Regions from separate parts of the Cellulomonas sp. plas2 genome, predicted to be linked through region 2. Evidence: riboswitches for the same ligand, from Rfam matches in the RefSeq annotation. Region 2 holds a riboswitch; the other holds the start of a gene.
The links. A riboswitch is a leader RNA that binds a small molecule or an ion and turns the genes downstream of it on or off. The one in region 2 is predicted to bind S-adenosylmethionine.
Positions count from the first base shown of each region.

Region 1: another riboswitch for S-adenosylmethionine. It lies ahead of AC2TDM_RS05515 (aminotransferase class V-fold PLP-dependent enzyme); the one in region 2 lies ahead of AC2TDM_RS00390 (methylenetetrahydrofolate reductase).

Region 1 covers NZ_CM170155.1:1,215,706-1,223,510, forward strand. The annotation lists gene AC2TDM_RS05500 (HNH endonuclease signature motif containing protein) at 1-1,342, shown strand, start outside; gene AC2TDM_RS05505 (glycosyltransferase) at 1,817-3,073, opposite strand; gene AC2TDM_RS05510 (glycosyltransferase family 4 protein) at 3,070-4,224, opposite strand; gene AC2TDM_RS05515 (aminotransferase class V-fold PLP-dependent enzyme) at 4,391-5,803, opposite strand; SAM riboswitch class IV at 5,842-5,958, opposite strand; gene AC2TDM_RS05520 (rhodanese-like domain-containing protein) at 6,184-6,678, shown strand; gene AC2TDM_RS05525 (O-succinylhomoserine sulfhydrylase) at 6,675-7,805, shown strand, end outside.
Region 2 covers NZ_CM170155.1:77,014-84,818, reverse strand. The annotation lists gene AC2TDM_RS00405 (carbohydrate ABC transporter permease) at 1-785, shown strand, start outside; gene AC2TDM_RS00400 (glycosyl hydrolase family 32) at 791-1,726, shown strand; gene AC2TDM_RS00395 (DNA-3-methyladenine glycosylase I) at 1,897-2,487, shown strand; SAM riboswitch class I at 2,588-2,698, shown strand; gene AC2TDM_RS00390 (methylenetetrahydrofolate reductase) at 2,761-3,750, shown strand; gene metE (5-methyltetrahydropteroyltriglutamate--homocysteine S-methyltransferase) at 3,874-6,222, shown strand; gene AC2TDM_RS00380 (Hsp20/alpha crystallin family protein) at 6,352-6,792, opposite strand; gene AC2TDM_RS00375 ((deoxy)nucleoside triphosphate pyrophosphohydrolase) at 6,967-7,401, opposite strand; gene AC2TDM_RS00370 (LuxR C-terminal-related transcriptional regulator) at 7,460-7,693, opposite strand.

The sequences.
Region 1 (7,805 bases), 1.1 Mb from region 2:
GGCCGTCCGCCTCGCGATGGCGCTCGCCGGGCGGCTCGAGGCGATCACCGCCGGCCTGCTGCCGGTGGTCGAGGCCGACGGGCTGTGGGCGCTGGACGGTGCGCGCTCGCTCGCTCAGTGGGTGTCCTCGGTGGGCCGCGTCCCTCACGTCCGCGCGGCGGCGCTGGTGCGCACGGGCCGCACCTTCCGCGACGTGGTCCCGGCGACGGCGGCCGCGGCGGTGGCGGGTGAGGTGGGGATGGAGGCGGCGCGGGCGATCGCGGCGGCGGCGAACACGCCGGTGCGGGCGGCGGTGTTGCAGGACGAGGGCTCGTCGGTGGGGGAGGGGTTCCTGCTCGCGCAGGCGCGCGACCTGCCGGTGAGCTCGTTCCGTCGGCTGGTGTCGCGGTGGTCGGCGTCGGTCGACCCGGAGGCCGACGAGCGCGGGTTCCGGGAGGTCTCCGAGCGGGAGTTCCTGGACCTGTCGGCCACCACCGGCGGCTACCACGTCTCGGGCTTCCTGTCGGAGGAGAACGGGGTGGTGGTGCGGGACGCCTTGGCGGCGGTGACGGGTGTGCCCGCGGCCGACGACGAGCGCACGTCCTCCCAGCGACGGGCGCGGGCACTGGTCGACCTGGCACGGCTGACGCTGGACCACGGGTTGGCGGGGCCCAGCGGGGAGCAGCGACCGCACCTGAGCGTCGTGGTGGACTGGGAGACGCTGCAGCGCGCGGTCGCGGGCGGCTCGGCGACCGGAGACCGCCACGAGGACGGTCACGAAGACGGCGACGAGCGGATCCGATCACGACGCGGTTCGTCGGGTAGGTCGCCCTGTTGGTCGTCGGGAGCGGCGTCGAGTCAGGGAGAGGACGGGAAGCGGCACGGGAGCTGCCTCTCCGGCGCGTCATCGGAGCTCGGGGTGTCCGGGGACGTGGAGAGGTTCGGCGTGGGTGAGCTGGTCGGCGGACGAGCGGTGCCGGCCTCGGTGCTGGCGCGGCTCGCGTGCGACAGCGTGCTGTCGCGGGTCGTGTTCGGGCCGCGCTCGGAGATCGACGTGGGCCGGTCGCAGCGTACGTTCAGCGGTCCCCGTCGCCGCGCGGTCGTGGCCCGTGACGGGCGGTGCCGGTTCCCGGGGTGCGACGCGCCGCCTGCGTTGTGCGAGGTGCACCACGTGCGGCACGGGGCGCGTGACGGTGGGGACACCGATGCCGACAAGGGGGTCCTGCTGTGCTGGCACCACCACGCCCGTGTCCACACCTTCGGGATCGAGATCGTTCGCCGCGGCAGCCGGTGGCACTTCACCGACCGTCACGGCGACCCGCTCACGGGTGCTCGTCGCCGGACCACCTCGCCGAGGACCTGACGGGTCGAGCCGAGGAGCTGAACGGGTGGCGCGCGCGTCCGCCTCCGACACGTCGGCCCTCACCCACGAGCACACCGAGCGGCGCGCGTCCCAGTCGGTGAGGGCGACGGACGCCGCGAGCATCGCCGCGGTGGCCAGCCACAGGGCCCGGGCGCGCGGCTCCTTGGCGATGCCCGTCACCAGGGGCAGCGCGAGGTAGAGCGGGTCCGCGAGCAGGTCGGCGGTGCGGTGCGCGCGCAGGGACAGCACGGGACGCACCGCCAGCGGGGTGCGGGTCAGGGCGTTCACCGTGGTCGCGAGCGCGCCGAAGGCCCCGAAGAAGACCTTCGCGCGGGTGCTCGTCCCCAGCAGGTGCGGTGCCGTCAGCAGCGTCGCGGCGACGCCGTAGTCGAGGGCGGCGTGGACGGTGGGGGTGATGGGCTTCGTCATCCACCGAGCGTGGAGCGGTGCCCGTCCCGCGCCGCCCGGGGGTCGTCAGCCGCGGACGAGGGCGACGTCCTCCGCGGGCCGGTCGGCGTGGGCGGCGAGGAAGCCCTCCACCGTGCGGTCCCAGCTGAAGTCCTCGGCCCGGGCGCGGCAGGCGCGGCGCGCGGCCGCACGCGGCATCGCGAGCACGCCTGCCGTGGCGGCGGCCAGGGGCTCGGGGGCGCAGGCGGTGGCACGGCCGGTCCCGGCGACGAGGAGCTCGGGCACCGCCGACGACGAGGCCGCCACCACCGGCGTCCCGCACGCGAGCGCCTCCAGCGCCGCGAGGCCGAAGGTCTCGGCCGGCGCGGGGGCCAGCACGGCGTCGGCCGCGGCGAGGGTGCGGGCGACCTCCCGCCGGTCGGCGACGAAGCCGCGCCACTCTACGGGCAGGTCGTGGGCGCGCCGCACCAGCGCTGCGCGCTCCGGCCCGTCGCCGAGCACGGTGAGCCGCACGCCGACGCCCTGGCGCAGCAGCGCGCGCACGGCGTCGACGGCGACGTCGGGGCGCTTCTCCGGGGACAGCCGGCTGCACAGCACGAGCCGCGCGGGCCCGGTGCGCACGCCCGTGGCCGCGTCCGCGGACGCCCCGGCGGATGGCCCCGCGGACGGCCCGACGGACCGCCGGACGCCCGGCCCCTCGTCGGGCCCCTCGTCGAGCTCCTCGTCGAGCTCCTCGTCGAGCACGGGCCGGAATGTCGCGAGGTCGACGCCGAGCGGGATCCGCACGGTCGGCACGCAGATGCGGTCGAACTCCGCGGCGGCGTGCGCGGTGGTGGCGACGATGCGGTCGAACGCGGCGGCGGTCGTCGCGTTGTGCCGGTCGGCGAGGCTGCGGGCCACCGACCCCGGCAGGTGTCCGACCGTCTGCAGCAGCCCGTCCACGCGCTCGTGCGCGATGCCGAGGAGGGGCGTGCCCGTGCCACGGGCCCACGCCCCGACGTGCCGCAGCGTGAACCGGTCGGAGACCTCCAGCCGGTCGGGCGCGAGGGTGTCGAGGGTGTGCCGTACGGCCCGGGCGTCGACGAGGGCCCGGTACCCGCCCGTGCCGGGCACCCGGGGCCCCGGGAGCTGGACGAGCGTGCCCCACGGGTGCGTGGTCACCTGCGTGCGCGCGCCAGGGACGACCACGGTCAGCCGGTGCCCGCGCGCGGCGTACCCGACCCCGAGGGCGACCAGCGTCGTGCGCACCCCGCCCGACCGGGCGGCCCACGCGTTGGTGAGGTGGACGACGTGCAGGCGGCGTCCGCCGGCGGAGGCGCTCACCGGGCGTCCACGGCGTCGCGGCGGCCCGTGGAGCCGCCGGCGCCTGCGGCGCGGGCGGCGACGGCGTCGGCGTAGTGGTCGAGGAGGCGCTCGACGACGACCGGCCAGGTGCGGCCCTCGACCGCCTCCCGGGCCGCCCGGCCCATGGCCCGGCGCTTGGCGGCGTCCCCGGCGAGGTCGGCGACCCGGGCGCGCAGCGTGGGCAGGTCGCCCGGCGGGTACAGCCAGCCGGTCCGGCTCGGGGCGACGAGCTCCGCGACGCCGCCCGCGCCGACCGCCACCACGGGGACGCCCGCCGCCATCGCCTCCTGCGCGGACTGGCAGAACGTCTCGTGCGGCCCGGGCTGCACCGCCACGTCGAGGGTCGCGACCAGGCGTGACAGCGCTGCCCCCGTCCGCACGCCGAGGAACCGCGCACCGGGCAGCAGCCGCTCCAGCCGCGCACGCTCGGGCCCGTCCCCGACGACGACGAGGCGCACGCCGGGCAGGCCCGCGACGGCCCGCAGGTCCTCGAGACGCTTCTCGGGTGCGAGCCGCCCCACGTAGCCGACGAGCACCTCGTCGTCGGGCGCGAGCCGCCGGTGCAGGCGCGGGTCGCGGTGGGCGGGGTGGAAGGCCGCGGTGTCCACGCCGCGCGGCCACAGCCGCACGCGCGGCACGCCGTGGTCCTCGAGGTCGGCGGCGGCGATGCGGGAGGGGGCCAGCGTGAGGTCGGCCGCCTCGTGCACCGCGCGGACCCGCCACCAGGCCGCCTCCGCCGCGGCGCCGAGGCCGTAGCGGGCGGCGAACCCGGCGACGTCGGTCTGGTAGACCGCGACGGTCAGCACGCCGAGCCGGGCGGCGGCGCGGACCGCCGGACCCCCGGTGAGGAACGGCGACGCGAGGTGCACCACGTCCGGCCCGAAGGCCCGCAGGTGGCGCTCGAGCGTCCGCGCCGACGGCACGCCGAGCGCCAGGCCGGCGTGCCCCGGCAGCGGCACCGACCGCAGCCGCACGACACGCGCCCCGTGCACCCGGGCGGGTGGTTCGCCGGGCGCGAGCACGAGCGCTGGGTGGCCGTGCCGCGACAGCTCGTCGAGCACGCGGACCACCGACCGGCTGACGCCGTTGACGTGCGGCAGGAAGGACTCGGTGACGAGGGCGACGCGCACGGTCCCACCTCACCGGACGCCGGCGACGCCCGGACGACGCACGAACGACGAACGGGCGACGTCACGGTGTCGGTCAGCCGTCGGTCGGCCGTCGGTCAGTCGTCGGTCAGCCGTCCACTCAGATGCCGCTCGCGCCCGGTCCGCTCGCCGGCCCGGGCGGCGCCCCTCAGGGGAGCGCGGGTCCGCAGGCCGCCGCCGTCGCGGCGATCGCGGCGACGCCGTCGAGCGCGGGCGCCGGCCGGGGGTCGTCGGCCACCGTCCAGCAGCCGTCGACGACGGCGTACCGCGCCCCTGCCCCCACCGCGAGGAACGTGCGCAGGCCCGCGAGCAGGTGCTCCACGTCGGCCAGGCTCGAGCCGACGCCGACAGACGCGCGCAGCGCACCGCCGCTGGCCCCGAGCCGCGCCAGCAGGGGGTGGGCGCAGAACCGGCCGTCGCGCAGGCCGATCCCGTGCTCGGCGGACAGGTAGGCGGCCACGAGGCCGGGGTCGTGCCCGGGCAGCGTGAACGTCACGACGCCGACCGGGTCCTCGGCGTCGGGCCACAGCCGGGCGACCTGCACGCCGTCGAGGGCCTCCAGCCCGGCGACGAGCGCGTCGCGCAGCGCCGTCTCGTGCGCGTGCAGCGCGCCGGCGGGGAGCCCGGCCAGCGTCGTGCAGGCCTGCGCCAGGGCGACGGCGCCCAGGACGTTGGGGGACCCGGCCTCGTGCCGCGCGGGGGCCGGGTGCCACGTGGCGCCGTCGGTGCGCACGTCGCGCACCGCGCCGCCGCCGGCCAGGTACGGCCGACCCGCGTCGAGCCAGTCCCGGCGCCCGACGATCGCGCCCGCCCCGAACGGCGCGTACATCTTGTGCCCGGACAGGACCACCCAGTCGACGTCCGTCTCCGCCAGCGACACCGAGCGGTGCGGGACGAGCTGGGCGCCGTCGACGACGACGCGCGTGCCCGCGGCGTGCGCCAGGCGGACGACCTCGGGCAGCGGCAGGGACTCGCCCGTGACGTTGGACGCACCTGTGACGGCCAGCAGCGCGTACGGCGTGCGCGCCAGCTCGGCCCGCAGGGCGACGAGCGTCTCGGCGACGGTGGCCTCGGCCGGCAGGACGGACCCGGTGGGCCGGCCGTCGGTGCCGTCGCCGCTGATCCACGTGAGCAGGTTCGCGTGGTGCTCGAGGTCGAGCACGAGCACCCGGCCGCCGGCGGGGACGCAGCCGGCCAGGAGGTTCAACGAGTCCGTGGTGTTGCGGGTGATGACGGCGACGTCGTCGGGCCGGGCGCCGACGAACGCGGCGATCGTCCGGCGCGACTCCTCGTAGAGGGCGGTCGACAGCTGGGACAGGTAGCCCGCGCCGCGGTGGACGGACGCGTAGTGCGGCAGCACCTCCGTCACGCGGGCGGCCACGGCCTCGAGCGCGGGCGTCGAGGCCGCATTGTCGAGGTTCGTGTACGCACGCGTGGTCCCGTCGAGCAGCGGAACGGGCGTCCGCGCGCCGACGAGCGGCAGGAGCGGGGCGGCGCCAGGACAGGCGTCGCCGGCGGGGACGGGGGCGGGGCGGTGCTGCGTCGCGACCGTCGTCGACATGGGGGCCTCCTGCTGCCGGGGGCAGGGCCGACCCGGCCCGCCCGCGCTTGCCGTCCGCCGGTCGGCGGCACGGCCGTGTCGTCACCCGGGGCACCCCACCGCGGCGGGAGGGTTGCCGGCCAGCGAGCCGGGGCTTCGCGCTGGCGCTCATGACCTCGCCGGAATGATCGGCAGCGGCGCACGCGGGCGTCAACGCGCGTCCGGCATGCGGGACGCCCGTCTCACGTCCGCGACGCCAGGCCGTACGCTGCGACGACCATCCAGAGCGGCCGAGAGATCTGGCTCGACAACGCCGCAGCAACCCGGCTCGACCCCGCCCGTCCCCGGACAGGTGCAGGTCGGCGCAGCAGGGTGCTTCCGCCAGGACCGATGGAGGAGCGATGAGCAGCACGCCCGACAGGCCCTACGCCGGGGACGTCACCCCGCAGGAGGCTTGGCAGACCCTGCAGGACGACCCGCGCGCGGTGCTCGTCGACGTCCGCACGGACGCCGAGTGGCGCTACGTGGGCATCCCGGACACCTCCGCCCTCGGCCCGGACGGCCCGCGGCGCACGGCGCTCGTCGAGTGGGTGTCCTACCCGTCCGGCCAGGCGAACCCGCACTTCGTCGAGCAGCTGCGGGCGGCGCTGGGCGACGACGCGGCCGGCGGTGACGGAACCGACGCGGCCGATGCGGGCGCCGGCGCTTCGGACCGGCCCCTGCTCTTCCTGTGCCGCAGCGGCGTCCGGTCGGTCGCGGCGGCGACGGCGGCGACGAGGGCCGGCCTCGGCCGGGCGCTGAACGTCCTCGAGGGGTTCGAGGGCGACGTGGGCCCGGACGCGCACCGCGGGCACGCCGGGTGGCGCGCCGCCGGCCTGCCGTGGCGGCAGGCGTGAGCGGCCCCGGGCCCCGGCACTGGCACGAGGGGCTCCCGCGCGAGGAGCTCGGGCCGGGCACGCTGGCGGTCCGCGGCGGCGGGGTGCGCACGCCGTTCGGGGAGACCTCCGAGGCCCTGTTCCTCACGCAGGGCTACGTCTACGACTCCGCCGCCCAGGCCGAGGCCGCCTTCGCGGGCGAGGCCGACCGCTTCATGTACTCCCGGTACGCCAACCCCACCGTGGCGACGTTCGAGGAGCGGCTGCGGCTGCTGGACGGCGCCGAGGCCTGCTACGCCACCGGCACCGGCATGTCCGCCGTGTTCACCGCGCTCGCGGCGCTCGTCCGGTCCGGGTCACGCGTCGTCGCGGCGCGGGCGCTGTTCGGCTCGTCCGTCGTCATCTTCGACGAGCTGCTGGCGAAGTGGGGCGTGCGCACGGACTACGTGGACGGGCACGTGCTGGAGCAGTGGGAGGCGGCGCTGGCCACGCCGGCGGACGTCGTGTTCTTCGAGACCCCGTCGAACCCCATGCAGGACATGGTCGACATCGCCGCCGTGAGCGCGCTGGCCCACGCCGCGGGCGCGACCGTCGTCGTGGACAACGTCTTCGCGACGCCGGTGCTGTCCCGGCCGCTGGACCTCGGCGCGGACGTCACCGTCTACTCGGCGACGAAGCACATGGACGGCCAGGGGCGGGTGCTCGGCGGGGCGATCCTCGGCCGGGACGACTACGTGCACGGGCCGGTCGAGACCTTCATCCGCCACACCGGCCCCTCGATGTCGCCGTTCAACGCCTGGGTGCTGCTCAAGGGCCTGGAGACGATGGCCCTGCGGGTGCGGCACCAGAGCGCCTCCGCGCTCGAGCTGGCCCGCTGGCTCGAGGGTCACCCCGCGGTGGCGTCCGTGCGCTACCCGTACCTGCCCTCGCACCCGCAGCACGCGCTGGCCACGGCCCAGCAGACCGCCGGGGGGACGGTGGTGACGTTCACGCTGCGCGTGCCGGAGGGGTCGACGCCGGAGGCCGCGAAGGCGGCCACGTTCGGCGTGCTGGATCGGCTGCGGGTCGTCGACATCTCCAACAACCTGGGCGACGCGAAGTCCCTGGTCACGCACCCCGCGACCACGACGCACCGGCGGCTCGGTGCC
Region 2 (7,805 bases):
TCTCGAGCCTCAAGCCGGACGCGCAGATCCTGTCCGACGTCGACTCGCCGCGCGCCTTCCTGCCGGTCGGAGACATCTCGCTGCAGAACTACGCCGACGTCTTCGACCGCGTCCCCGTCGGCCGGTTCCTGCTCAACTCGGTGGTCGTCACCGTGCTCATCGTGGGCCTCGGGCTCGTCGTGAACTCCATGGCCGGGTTCGCCCTGTCGCGGATGGAGTTCCGGGGCCGCAAGGTCCTCCTGACCGTCATCATCGCCACGCTCATCGTCCCCTTCGAGACGATCGCGGTGCCGATGGTCTACTGGGTCTCGAAGCTGCCGACGCTGGTGTTCGAGGGGTTCGTGCTCAAGTACGACTTCGGCTGGCTGAACACCTACCAGGTGCAGATCATCCCGTTCGTCGCGAACGCGTTCTCGATCTTCCTCTTCACGCAGTACTTCTCGACGATCCCGAAGTCGCTCGACGAGGCCGCCCGCATCGACGGGGCCGGCTGGTTCACGATCTACCGCCGCATCGTCGCGCCGCTGGCCGGGCCGGCGTTCGCCACCGTCGCGATCCTCACCTTCCTGCCCGCGTGGAACTCCTACCTCTGGCCGCTCATGACGGTGCAGAAGGAGGAGCTGCGGCCCGTGATGGTCGGCATGCAGTACTTCTTCCAGCTCAACACGGCCTGGGGTGAGGTCATGGCGTACACGTCGCTCATCACCCTGCCGGTCCTCCTGGTGTTCCTGGTCTTCCAGCGCGCCTTCGTCAGCAGCATCGCCGCCAGCGGCGTGAAGGGGTAGGGCCGGTGCTCAAGCTCGCCGACCACTGGGTGTGGGACAGCTGGACCGCCTACGACGGGACGCACCACCACCTGTTCTTCCTCCGGGCCTCCCGCGCCCTCCTCGAGCCCGACCGGCGGCACCTGCGCGCCTCCATCGGGCACGCCCGCTCGACCGACCTGCGCTCCTGGGAGCTGCTGCCCGACGCCCTGGTGGCGGCGGACCCCGACGCGTGGGACGACCAGGCGACGTGGACCGGGTCCGTCGTCCGCGCCGACGACGGGTCGTGGCGGATGTTCTACACAGGCGTGTCCCGCGCCGACCGCGGGCTGGTCCAGCGGATCGGGGTCGCGCGCTCCGACGACCTCGTCGTCTGGGAGCGCCTGCCCGGTCCGGTGACGTCGGCCGACCCGCGCTGGTACGAGACGCTGGACCAGGGCACCTGGTTCGACGAGGCCTGGCGCGACCCGTGGGTGCTGCGCGACCCGGACGGCGACGGCTGGCACATGCTGGTCACCGCCCGGGTGCGAACCGGGGACCCGATCGGCCGCAGCGTCGTCGGCCACGCCCGCAGCCAGGACCTCGAGCACTGGGAGGTCGGACCGCCGCTCACCTCGCCGGCCGGCTTCGGCCAGCTCGAGGTCACGCAGGTCGAGGTCGTCGACGGGCTGCCCGTGCTCATCTTCTGCTGCTGGTCGGAGCACCTGTCGCCCGAGCGGCGCCAGGAGTGGACCGGCGGCGGCATGTGGGTGGTCCCCGGGGAGTCGCTGCTCGGGCCGTGGGACTTCTCCCGCGCGCACACGTTCGACCACCCGTCGCTGTACGCCGCCCGACTGGTGCAGGACCCGGTCCTCGGGTGGTCCCTGATCGGCTTCCGGGACACCGAGGACGGGCAGTTCGTCGGGGAGATCACCGACCCGCTGCCGGTCGTGCGGGTGGGCGACAGGCTCCAGCTCGCCTGAGCGGTGCCGGTACACCCGGGGACGGCTCGCCGAGCCGTCCCCGGGCCCGTCCTCGACGCCGCCGTCCACACCCGCGCCCGGGCGCTGCGGCCGTGTCCCCGTGCTCCGGCAGGATCACCGGCATGACCAGCGACACGACCGGTGCGATGACCGGTGCGATGACCGGTGCGATGACCGGTGCGATGACCGGTGCGGTGACCGGCCGCTGCTTCGGCGACGGCGACCCGCTCTACGAGGAGTACCACGACACGGAGTGGGGCGTGCCCGTCCACGGGGACCGGGCGCTCTTCGAGCGCATCGCGCTGGAGGGCTTCCAGTCGGGGCTGTCGTGGATCACCGTGCTGCGCAAACGGCCCGCCTTCCGCCGGGGCTTCGCGGACTTCGAACCCGCGGCGGTGGCGGCGTTCGACGAGGCCGACGTCGCCCGGCTGCTCACCGACGCGGGCATCGTCCGCAATCGTCTGAAGATCGAGGCGACGGTCGCCAACGCGCGGGCGGTCGTCGCGCTGCAGGACGCGGGCCGGTCGCTCGACGAGGTCGTCTGGTCCCACGCGCCGGCGGACGACGAGGGCGGTGCGCGGCCACGGCCCACCAGCTGGGCCGACGTACCCGCCCGCACCCCGGCGTCCGCCGCCCTCGCGAAGGAGCTCAAGGGCCTCGGCTTCCGGTTCGTCGGGCCGACGACGATGTACGCGACGATGCAGGCGTGCGGGCTCGTCGACGACCACCTCGCGACCTGCCCGGTCGTGACGCGACGCTAGGCCGACCGGTCCGTCCCGGTCCGTCCGGCTCCACGAGACCGATCGTCTCGGCTGGTGGACGGTTCTTGCCCACGCTGCGAGACCTTCCCTAGCCTCACCGCGACCATCCAGAGCGGCCGAGAGACCTGGCTCAGCGACGCCGCAGCAACCCGCCCTCCTCACCGAGGGTGTGGGTGCTTCCGCCAGGACCGATGGAGCCGGACGATGACCGACCGACCTCGCTGTCCCCGCGGCGCCGACGTGTGCCCGCCGGGCCCCGAGCACCTGCCCGCCGTGACCGAGCGCCCCACGCTCTCCTTCGAGCTGTTCCCGCCGCGCACCCCCGCGGCCGAGCCCCGCCTGTGGCAGACCGTGCGCGCGCTCGAGGCGGCCCGCCCCGACTTCGTCTCCGTGACCTACGGCGCTTCGGGGCGCACGCGGGAGACGACGCGGGCGCTGGTGCGGCGGCTGCTGCGCGAGACGTCCCTGACGGCGATCGTCCACCTCACCTGCGTGGGCACCTCGCGCGAGGAGGTGTCCCAGGTCGTGCGCGAGTTCCTCGACGAGGGCGTGCGCGCGTTCCTGGCGCTGCGCGGGGACCCGCCCGCCGACGCCGAGGACTGGCAGCCGCACCCCGACGGCGTCGACACGGCCGCCGACCTCGTGGCGCTGCTGCGCCGCATCGAGGCCGAACGCGTCGCGGTCAGCCCGGCGCAGGCCGTGCGCGCCACCGTGCGCCCGCTGTCGCTGGCCGTCGCCGCGTTCCCGCGGGGCAACCACGCCACCGGCGGCACCCGCGCGCAGGACGTCCAGTCGCTGCTCGCGAAGCAGGAGGCGGGTGCGGACTTCGCCATCACGCAGGTCGTGCACACGGCGGACGACTTCGCGGGCCTCGTCGAGGAGGCGCGGTCCGCCGGGGTGCGCATCCCGATCATCCCGGGCGTCATCCCGCTCACCGACCCCGGGCGCCTGCGCCGCCTCGAGCAGCTCACCGGCGTCCCGGCGCCGGCCGCGCTCGTCGGGCGGCTCGACGCCATCGAGGACCCCGAGCACCGGCACGAGGTCGGCGTGGACGCCACCGCCGAGCTGCTGCGCGGCGTCCTCGACGCCGGCGCCCCCGGCGTGCACGTCTACACGTTCAACCAGCACCGGGGGCCGCTCGACGCCCTCGAGCGCGCAGGCCTGCTCGGCCACGCGCACGACGACGCGCCCGACGAAGCGCCCGGCGAAGCGCCCGGCGACACCCCCGCCGCCGGCGACCGCGTCCCCGCCGCCGTCGGCTGACCGCGCCGCCGTCGACCGCTCGCACGACGACCTGCACGACCCGCACCTCCACGACCCGCACCTCCACGACCCGCACCTCCACGACGTACCGCCCTGACGACCGACCGACCGAAGGCCAGGACCATGACCAGCACCGTCCCGTTCCCCCGCGCGACCGTCCTCGGGTACCCGCGCATCGGCCCGCGCCGCGAGCTCAAGCGCGCGCTGGAGTCCTTCTGGGCCGGCCGCAGCACCGCCGACGAGCTCGAGACCGTCGCCGCCGACCTGCGCCGCCGCACCCGCACCCGCCTGGCCGAGCTGGGCCTGGGCACCGACGACGCCTCGATCCCCAGCGCCTTCTCCTTCTACGACCACGTGCTCGACGCGGCGGTCGTCACCGGGGCGGTGCCCGAGCGCTTCGCGGACCTCGTCGACGCCGACGGCGGCCTCGACCTCGCCGGCTACAGCACGGTGGCACGCGGCCGCGGGGACGACCTGCCGCTGGAGATGACGAAGTGGTTCGACTCGAACTACCACTACCTCGTCCCCGAGATCGGCCCGGGCACGACCTTCCGCCTCGCGTCCGACCGGCCCGTCCGGGAGTTCGCCGAGGCCCTCGCCGACGGGGTCCTCACGCGCCCCGTGCTCGTCGGGCCCGTCACGTTCCTCGCGCTGTCCAAGCCGGCCGCCGGGAGCCCTGAGGGCTTCGTCCCGCTCGACCGCCTCGAGGACCTGCTGCCCGTGTACGCCGAGCTGCTGCGCCGCCTGGCCGCCGCCGGCGCCACGTGGGTGCAGCTCGACGAGCCGGCCCTCGTGTCGGACTCCGTCGACGCGGACCACGACGCCCTCCTGGCGGCGACGGCTCGCGCCTACGCCGTGCTGGCCGACGAGCTCGCGCGGCCCGAGCGCCCGGCGCTGCTCGTCGCCGCGCCTTACGGCGACCTGCAGGACGCGCTGCCGGTGCTGGCCGCCACGTCCGTCGAGGCCCTCGCGATCGACCTCGTCAAGGGGTCGGCGCCCGCGGCCGCCGTGCCGGGCCTGGAGAGCACGACCCTCGTCGCCGGCGTCGTCGACGGCCACAACGTGTGGCGTGCCGACCTCGACGCGAAGCTGACCCAGCTCGAGAAGCTCGAGCGCCTCGGCGCCGGGGCCGTCATGGTCGCCTCGTCGACCAGCCTGTTCCACCTCCCCCACGACGTCGCCGACGAGCCGCAGCTCGACGCGACCCTGCGGTCCTGGCTCGCGTTCGCCGACCAGAAGGTCGGCGAGGTCGTCACGCTCGCCGAGGGGCTCGTCGAGGGCCGCGAGGCCGTACACGCGCAGCTCCTCGAGGCCGGCGACGCCCTGCGGACCCGCGCGCAGACCCCCGGTGTCGTGCGGCCCGAGGTCCGCGAGCGCACCGGCGCCCTCACCGACGCCGACGCCGAGCGCACCCCGTACGCCCAGCGCGAGCCCGCGCAGACCGCCCGCTTCTCCCTGCCGCCGCTGCCGACGACGACCATCGGCTCCTTCCCCCAGACGCAGGAGATCCGCAAGGCGCGCGCCGCCTTCGGCAAGGGCGAGCTCACGGCCGAGCAGTACGAGGACGAGATGAAGGCGGAGATCCGCCGTGTCGTCGAGCTGCAGGAGAACGTCGGCATCGACGTCCTCGTCCACGGCGAGCCCGAGCGCAACGACATGGTCCAGTACTTCGCGGAGCACCTCGACGGGTTCGCGGTCACCGCCAACGGCTGGGTGCAGTCCTACGGCTCGCGCTGCACGCGCCCGTCGCTGCTGTGGGGCGACGTGTCCCGCCCGGCGCCGATCACCGTCGGCTGGTCGACCTACACGCAGTCGCTCACGCCGAAGCCGGTCAAGGGCATGCTCACCGGTCCGGTGACGATCCTCGCCTGGTCCTTCGTCCGCGACGACCAGCCGCTCGGCGACACGGCCGACCAGGTGGCCCTCGCCCTGCGCGACGAGATCGCCGACCTCGAGGCCGCCGGCATCGGCATCATCCAGGTCGACGAGCCCGCCCTGCGCGAGCTCCTGCCGCTGCGCCGGGCCGACCACGCCGCGTACCTCGCCTGGTCGGTGCGGTCCTTCCGTCTGGCCACGGCCGGCGTGCGCGACGAGACGCAGATCCACACGCACCTGTGCTACTCGGAGTTCGGCGAGGTCATCGACGCGATCGACGGCCTCGACGCGGACGTCACGAGCATCGAGGCCGCGCGCTCCAAGATGGAGATCCTCGCGGACGTCGCCGCCTCGGGCTTCGAGCGCCAGATCGGCCCGGGCGTCTACGACATCCACTCCCCCCGCGTGCCCAGCACGGAGGAGGTCACGGAGCTGCTCACGGAGGCGGTGCGGTCCATCGACCCGCAGCGCGTGTGGGTCAACCCGGACTGCGGCCTCAAGACCCGCCGCTACGAGGAGGTCGTGCCCTCGCTGGAGCACCTCGTCGCCGCGACGCGGGCCGTCCGTGAGCGGCGCGCGGTGACGGCCGACGCCTGACGGTCTGACACCTGACGGCTGACGCCTGACGCTGACGCCTCACGCGGCGAGAGCCCGGGACCCTCGCGGTCCCGGGCTCTCGCTGTCGGTGCCGGCGCAGCCGACCGGCAGCCGGATCACGCAGCCGGATCAGGCGCTGGCCGGCTCCGACGCGCCGATCTGGGTGGCGCTGCCGCCGTGCTGCACCTCGATGCGCCGCGGCTTCGCCTCCTCGGCGACGGGGATCGTCAGCGTGAGGACGCCGTCGGCGTAGGTGGCCGAGATCCGGTCGAGCGCGAGCCCGCGGCCGACGGTGAGCTGCCGGGCGTAGGTGCCCACGGGCCGCTCCTTGGCCAGCCACTGGACGTCCTGCTCCGTGCGCGGCGTGCGCTGGGCGCGGATCGTCAGGGTGCGGTCCTCGACGTTCACGTCGATCGTCCCCGGGTCCGCGCCCGGCAGGTCGACGTGCAGGACGTAGTGGTCGCCGGACCGGTACAGGTCCATCGGCATGCTGGCCGTCGCGCGGTCGGCCGCGAACATCTGGCCGAGCAGACGGTCCATCTCCTGGAACGGGTCGAGTCGCGTAGCCACAGCCGTCACCTCCCTCGGGACGGCGCCGGACCTCCCGGCGCCGGGGCGCTCACGCGGTGGCGGTCGGCGTCACCGCGCAGCGGCTACGGGAGATGTTCTAGCACTCGACGCACGTGAGTGCCAGCCCTTCGAGGGCGGTCGTGGCCTCGTTCGCCCAGGACGAACGAGACGAGCTCAGGCAGCGTCCGCGCTGGTCAGCGCGACGACGGCCGTGACGATGGGGACGTCGGCGTCCAACCACGGCACGTCGAACCACTGCCCGGCCGGGAGCCAGCGCAGCTCGTCGTGCTCGACGAGGGGGGCCGGCACGCCGCTGACCACCTCGGCCAGCCAGAGCCGCAGCACGTGCGTGGGGGTGATGCGCCAGACGCCGTCCTCGGGCCCGGGGACCTCGTCCCCCAGCCCGACGGCGACGCCGAGCTCCTCGCGCAGCTCGCGGTGGAGGGCCTCCTCCGGCGTCTCGCCCGGCTCCACCTTGCCGCCGGGGAACTCCCAGCGGCCGGCGAGGCTGGCCGGCGTGCGGCGACGAGCGCTGAGCAGGACGGTGGGCGCGTCGAGGTCGTCGACGAGGGCGGCTGCCACGACGAGGGTGGGCTGCGAGCCGGTCATGCGCCGATCCTGCCAGCCGGGCTGCCTGCTCCGCCCGGCGGCGGTCCTGCGGGGTGCGTCAGCGGATGCCGTGCGCGATCGCCCAGGCCACGGCCTCGTGGCGCGTGGAGACGCCGATCTTCTTGTAGACGCTGCGGACCTGGCTCTTCACCGTGTTGCGGGTGACGAACAGGCGCGTGGCGATCTCCTCGAGCGTCACGTCCTCACCCAGCTCGGCCAGCACGACGCGCTCGCGACGTGTCAGCGTGACGAGGGACGTCATCGGCTCGCGCATCTCGACCATGGTGCTCATCTGGGCCCTCCGGGTTCCGACGGCCCCCGGCAGGGGTCCGTCCGTGTGCGTCGTGCATGAGAGGTGCCCCGCTCACGCCTATGACGCCGTTTCCGCGACTTCTTCTGACACG